DNA from 2 places in the Bradyrhizobium sp. CCBAU 25360 genome. Region 2 is predicted to be linked to the other one. Evidence: predicted binding sites of a transcription regulator. Region 2 holds the regulator's gene; the other holds the start of a gene.
The links. Region 2 encodes LexA, which represses DNA repair genes until DNA is damaged. Its sites were predicted from a motif close to TGTTCNNNNTGTGTTCNG; they were not measured.
Positions count from the first base shown of each region.

Region 1: XH81_RS24005 (ribonuclease T2 family protein) is a predicted target of LexA. The motif match lies at 1,725-1,742, and genes of this name have one in related genera.

Region 1 is NZ_LBJA01000041.1:502,880-506,289, reverse strand. Features, by position in the region: gene XH81_RS24025 (ATP-binding protein) at 1-68, shown strand, start outside; gene XH81_RS24020 (DUF3617 domain-containing protein) at 135-665, opposite strand; gene XH81_RS24015 (hypothetical protein) at 711-1,010, opposite strand; gene XH81_RS24010 (hypothetical protein) at 1,196-1,657, shown strand; gene XH81_RS24005 (ribonuclease T2 family protein) at 1,789-2,481, shown strand; gene XH81_RS24000 (23S rRNA (adenine(2030)-N(6))-methyltransferase RlmJ) at 2,637-3,410, shown strand, end outside.
Region 2 is NZ_LBJA01000036.1:47,640-51,049, forward strand. Features, by position in the region: gene XH81_RS13145 (hypothetical protein) at 1-430, opposite strand, end outside; gene lexA (transcriptional repressor LexA) at 992-1,693, opposite strand; gene XH81_RS13155 (molybdopterin molybdotransferase MoeA) at 1,870-3,081, opposite strand; gene XH81_RS13160 (hypothetical protein) at 3,305-3,410, opposite strand, start outside.

The DNA.
Region 1 (3,410 bases), on a different contig from region 2:
GCGGCGACATCACCCTCGGCGACAGTCCGATGGGGGGATTGAGGGCCAGCGTGCGGATACCGGTGTAGCTGCAGCCTCACCTCTCCCCGTAAGAACGGGGCGAGGGAGCGCACCGGTTTCGGGGCAACGCTTACCTACTTCGGCAGCAGCGCCTTCAGCTTATCCATGTCGCGCACGTTCATCTTGAAGCCGCCGGGCATCACGATGTCGCCGGGCTTCTGGTCCGGTTTGCAGGCCCCAAGCCATTTGGCTTGCAGCGTCATGGTGGTATCGCGTCCCGCAGCGCCGGCGACACCGCCTTGTGCGTGCGAGGAGGTCTTCACCGTATAGGCCGAGTTGAAATCGCCCGTGATCTCGGCATGCGAGGTCGTGCTGACGCCGGCGACGCTGCACTCGGAATCGCTGACATAGCCGGTCGCGGTCTTCTTGATCTCCTGCTTGGCGCAGATCTGCTTGGCCATCGGGGAGACGTTGTTGCTCATCTCCTTGTCGACGGTCTCGTCGGTGCAGTGCTGCATGGTCATCTCGGGCACGGGCGAGCCGCTCGTGACCAGCTTCATCTCCCAAAGACCAGCCTTGCGCACCGGCAGGTCGTCGGCAAAGGCACCGCCTGCCGAAACCACGAGGCAAAGGGCCGAGCCGAGCAAAGCGAGTTTGCGCGTCATGTGAAAAGGCTCCCGGCTGAGAGAGTGCGGCGTTACGACAGCGCCTCAGTAGAGCGTGCGGATCGGCTGGTCGGCGGCGCCATAAGGCACCCAGCGGCAGGAGAACGAGATGTAACCGCCCTCATAGGCCTGCACCGCCAGGAATTTCACGACCTTGCCGTAGCGCGCGCAGTGGTCGACCGCGGCCTGCCGGGCGTCGACCTGGGTGGCCATCGAATAGGCGATGATGCCGCCGGTGTCGTTGCCCTTGAACGGCGGCACATAATCGGCGCGCGCCGACTGGCTCGCCATCAGACCCGAGACAACCAGGCTGGCGAGAAGACCCGCGGCCGCAATGATTCGCATTCCCGTCACTCCAATTGGCTGGTCGCCAGTTTACGGTGCCGGAAGGAAAGTGGAAAGAACCCAAGCCCTGCCAACCACGAAGTTGTGGTCAACTCCTGGCGAAGTGTTGCCGCGCTGCACTTGACCTCCCCCGGCCTTCGCGGCACCGTCCAACCTTCGCAAGACTTTAGCTGTCCGGATTGACCATGCGCGCCCCCCTCCTGAAATTGCTCCGCTATGCCGCTGTGCTCGGCCTCATGTTCGGAGCGATGTCGCTCGGTGAGGCCAGGGCCGCCAATCCGCTGGAGCTGAACTTCTGGCTGAGCGGACCGCGCTATGACGGCGCCGTCGCCGATTGCGACAGGGCGCTGCCGACCATCGCCACCCAGTTCTGGGAAAAGGAAAGCACGTTCTGGAATTCCTCGTTGAGGATCACCGGCTTCTCCGCCGTTCGCGAGACCGCATTCCGGCCCTGGCAGTCCGACAACATTCCGCGCCGCTATTGCACCGGCGAGGCCATGCTCAATGACGGCAAGGTGCGCAAGGTGCACTTCTCGATCATCGAGGATGGCGGCTTCGCCGGCTATGGCAACGGCGTCGAATGGTGCGTGGTCGGGCTCGACCGCAACTGGGCCTACAATCCGGCCTGCCGCGCCGCCAAGCCCTGATCAGGAAGCCCTGATTAGGAAGCCCTGATTGGTCGCTCGAGGCGCCGAACGGCGGCCGCCCGAATTTTGTTCTTGAAATGTTCCCATCGCCTGCTAGGCTTCCTCGCACAGTCTAGTTGAGGGGCGTCGCTATGTTTCATTCCAGATTGCATTTGTTTTCCCGTCTCGTGATCTCCCTGACCCTTGCCGCCGGACTGGCCTTGCTCGCCGGCAGCGCAAGCGCCCAGGACAAGCGGCAGAACGCGCCCGGCGAATTCGACTTCTATGTGCTGTCGCTATCGTGGTCGCCCTCGTTCTGCGAGGAGGCGGCCGAGCGTGGCGGCCGCTCGCAGATCCAGTGCAGCGGTCGGCCCTACGCCTTCGTGGTGCATGGGCTGTGGCCGCAATATGAGAACGGCTTCCCCGAATATTGCCAGCGGCCCGCACCGCGGCTGAACCGCAGCATCGTCTCCTCGATGCTCGATTTGATGCCGGCGCCGGGCCTGATCTTTAACGAATGGGATAAGCACGGCACCTGCTCGGGCCTCGAGGGCCGCAGTTATTTCGAGACGATCCGCAAGGCGCGCGCTGCGATCAAGATCCCGACCGAATATCTCGATTTGCCGCAGGCCAAGTCCGTGGCGCCGGCGGAGGTCGAGGAAGCCTTCATCAAGGCCAATCCGGGACTGAGCAATGCCGCCGTCTCGGTCACCTGCAACCGGACGCGGCTGTCCGAGGTCCGTATCTGCCTCAGCAAGGACCTGCAATTCCGCGCTTGCGACGAGATCGAACGCCGCACCTGCCGCCGCGACCAGGTCACCATGCCGCCGATCAGGGGTGGATAGGCCGACTTCTCAGACCGTCATTCCGGGGCCGCGAAGCGCGAAGAATCCATTGTCCCGCATAGCCGGTGGCGAAATGGATTCCGGGCTCGGTGCTGCGCACCGCCCCGGAGAATGACGGCAGTTACTTTCATCGCGCGATGTCGTAACTCTCCGCCATGAATTACAGTCACGCCTTCCACGCCGGCAACTTCGCCGATGTCATCAAGCACATCGTGCTGGCGCGCATCATCACCTATCTGCAGGACAAGCCGGGGGCGTTCCGCGTCATCGACACCCATGCCGGCGCCGGCCTCTACGATCTCGACAGCGACGAGGCGCGCCGGGGCGGCGAATGGCTGACCGGCATCGCGCGGCTGATGCAGGCACGCCTGTCGAACGAGACCCTGGCGCTGGTACAACCCTATCTCGATATCGTCCGCGCCTTCAATCCGAAGGGTGAGCTCAAAGCCTATCCGGGCTCGCCGTTGATTGCGCGCGGCCTGCTCCGGCCGCAAGACCGACTCGTCGCCTGCGAGCTCGAGCCGAAGGCGCGGAAAGCGCTGATCGCCGTGCTGCGCCGCGACGAACAGGCGCGCGTGGTCGACCTCGACGGCTGGGTGGCGCTGCCGGCCTTCGTGCCGCCGAAGGAGCGGCGCGGCCTCGTGCTGATCGATCCACCCTTCGAGGCCAAGGACGAGTTCGAGCGGCTGGGCGAAACCTTCTCCACCGCCTTCGCGAAATGGCCGACCGGCATCTATGTCATTTGGTATCCCGCCAAGAACCGGCGCGCCACCGACACACTGGTCCAAACGGTGGCGCGGCTCGCAGCTGCAGCAAAGCCGCCGGGAAATTGTCTGCGCCTCGAGTTCAGCGTCGCGCCTCAGCTCGATGGCGGGGCTCTCGCCTCCACCGGGCTCCTGATCGTCAATCCGCCCTACACGCTGCAGGGC
Region 2 (3,410 bases):
CGATCGGCAGTCGCGTGACCGTCGGGCGACTGTCGGCGATGATCTGCGGCTTGTGCTCGCGCTCGCCGATCGGCTGGGTCACCGGCAGTTGCAGCACGGTTGCGCGCTGGCCCTCGACGAGCTGCGTCACCAGCACGGATTTGCCGTCCGGGAATTCGATCGCATCATGATGGCGATCGGGAATGTGCGGATCGATCTTGCCGAACTTGCCGACGCGGGAGTTGACGGTGCGCGTCCAGATCCAGCGGTTGTCGTAACGGACGTTATCGGCGAAGGCGAGCTCCGTTCCCGGCAGCAGGCAGACCGCGACGGAGAGATCGGCTTCGGAGGCGAAGCCGCGCGTCGAGGTGCCGCGGAATGTTGTCGTGACGATCGTCTCGCCGACTTCTGCGGGGCGCGTCGCGACGGCATGCAGGCTGTAGTCACACATCGGGTGCTCCTCTATGCAGAGATAGCGACCCGCACCCCTTTGGAGGCGCAGGCCCCTACCAGAGTGGAAGCACGTGACGGTCTGCTTGGTTGTAGGCAAATCTGCGGCTGGGATCCGCGAGCCCCGATCACATTATCTTTTCCATCTTTTCCGAATTCGATAGGAACAAAGTCGGCTTCCGTGCATTTGGCAGGCGCGCGTCAACGACCGGCGAAACCAGCCAGCCCGAGTATCGTCAGCTCGGTTGCGTGCGCGCTGCATTGCGGTCGTTGCGGATTTTCTGGATCACGGCCGTGTCCTAGCCGACATGATGATGCGACCAGCGTTGCTGCGGCTGCGCTCAAACGATCCGGCGCATTTGGGCTGTCCCCCTCGAACTCGAAAGGCCGCGAAGCGATGTTGCTTCCCGCGGCCTGCCGAGGATGTCGCGAAAAGGGGGAGGGGCCGGACAATCTGTGCAGAACCAGAAAGACTATCCAGCCGGAGCGGACCATCATCCGCTCCAATCTCTGATCGGCGATGCCGACCGAAGGCGCGCGCGAGGCGCTGAAGACTCCGGTATCAGTACTTGCGGTAAAGCCCGATCAGCTTGCCCTGAATCTTCACGCGGTTCGGCGGTAGGATGCGCACCTCGTAAGCGGCATTGGCGGGCTCCAGCGCGATCGAGGCGCCGCGGCGGCGGAAGCGCTTGAGCGTGGCTTCCTCGTCGTCGATCAGCGCCACCACGATGTCGCCGGTATCGGCGCTCTCGTTGCGCTGGATCAGCGCCATGTCGCCGTCGAGGATGCCGGCCTCGACCATGGAATCGCCGCGCACTTCGAGCGCGTAATGCTCGCCGGAGCCGAGCATGTCCGGCGGCACGCTGATGGTGTGGCTGCGGGTCTGCAACGCCTCGATGGGGGTGCCGGCCGCGATGCGGCCCATCACGGGCACCGCAACGGGCCGCTCGCCCTCGTCCGCGGACGGGCTGGAGCTCGCGCGTAGCTTGCCGAGATTGCCCTCGATGACACTTGGCGTGAAGCCGCGTCGGTTGCCGGCGGCAGCTTGGAGCTCCGGCAGCTTGATCACTTCGATGGCCCGGGCGCGGTTGGGCAGCCGGCGGATGAAGCCGCGCTCCTCGAGTGCGGTGATCAGGCGGTGGATGCCTGACTTCGAGCGCAGGTCGAGCGCATCCTTCATCTCGTCGAAGGACGGCGGCACGCCGCTTTCCTTCAAGCGTTCGCTGATGAACCGCAGAAGCTCGTATTGTTTGCGCGTTAACATCTCGACCAAAGTCCCCCGGTTGATGTCGTTCGATTCCGAGACGATGAGTTCAGCGATAAGCCGCTACATCCTCGAAACAAATCATGAACGGACACTATATGTTCGATACATGTTCCGCAACTGCTTAATTTACCGTGAACAGAGCGAAACTCGCGGAATGCGTGTGGCCGCGCAGTTCAGACGGGGAGCCGCAGCACTTCGCAGGGGCTGCCGGCCTCGGCCTTTGGCGCAAACGGTGCGCGCACGAGAAGTACCTGTGCTGCAGCAAGATTCGCAAGCAGAGAGGAGTCTTGATGGCTGACGGGAAGGGCGACGAGCGTGCCGTCGTCGCGCGGCTCCAGGCGCGCGCGCAGATAATCCTCGCGCTGGTCATTGGCGCCGAGATCGCGGCCCAGCACGGCGCGCTCGCGATGGTGATGAATCACCGAACGGCCCGACAGCGCGCGAATCAGCGGCACCATGAACAGGAAGGCGCACACGTAGGACGACGCGGGATTGCCGGGCAGGCCAATGACGCCCATCGTCCCTAAGCGTCCGTGCATCATCGGCTTGCCGGGCCGCATCGCGATCTTCCAGAACGCCAACGCGATGCCTTCGTCCTTCAGCGCCTGCTGGACCAGATCGTGGTCGCCGACCGATGCGCCCCCGGTCGTGACCAGGACGTCGGCGCCGCTTTCGCGCGCGCGGCGGATGCCGGCGGTGGTGGCCTCCAGCGTATCCGCGGCAACACCGAGGTCGATGGTCTCGGCGCCCTCGCTGCGGGCGAGCGCGTGCAGGGCATAGCCGTTGGAATAGACGATCTGGCCGTGCCCGGGCGTCGAGCCCGGCATCACCAGTTCATCGCCGGTGGCGAGGATCGCGACCTTCGGACGACGGCAGACGGCGAGTTGCGGGTGATTCATTCCAGCGGCGAGGGCGAGATCGCGCTCTGTCAGACGGGTTCCCTTGCGCAGGAGGACGTCACCCTCGCGGAAATCAACGCCGGCGGGGCGGATGTGCCGACCCACGATCGCGGCTTCCTTGATCGTTATGTGCTTGCCCTCGGCGATCGTGTCCTCCTGGATCACGACTGCGTCGGCGCCGTCGGGAACGACGCCGCCGGTGAAGATCCGCACGGCTTCGCCGGCGCCGACCCTTTCCGTGAACGGACGGCCCGCTGCGACCTCACCGATCATCGTCAGCCTGGAATCGATCGTTGCCGCATCGGCCGCGCGCACGGCGTAGCCGTCCATCGCCGACATCGCCTGGGGCGGTTGGGTGCGCCGCGCAGCGACGTCCTGCGCGAGCACGCGATGGTAGGCTTCGTCGAGTGAAACCATCTCTGCAGGCAGCGGCTCTGCACCCGCCAGCACCGCAGCAAGGGCGTCGGAAACCGGCATCAAGGCCACGGCGAAACTCCTGCTCGGCACGTTCGGACGAAATGTTCCGACAGTCTTCTAGCCGAGCGCGGGAGCAGAGGCAAAAATGCGGCCACAATTTATCTTGCCGCTTTCCGGCCCTGGATCGAAGGCAGGCTCAGGCCTGGCGTGGCATGATCCAGAGAACGAGGCCGATCGGCAGGAGGGTGGCGATGGCGAGGACGAGAATGACGAGTGCCACGGCCGGCATCGCTCAACTCCCGCTCGGCCGGTCCGGCCCGTCGTCCATCGCGACGTCGGGAGCCTTCGGCCCTTGATCCTTGTCGGGCAGCGGATCGGCCTGGGATTTCAGGTCGGCG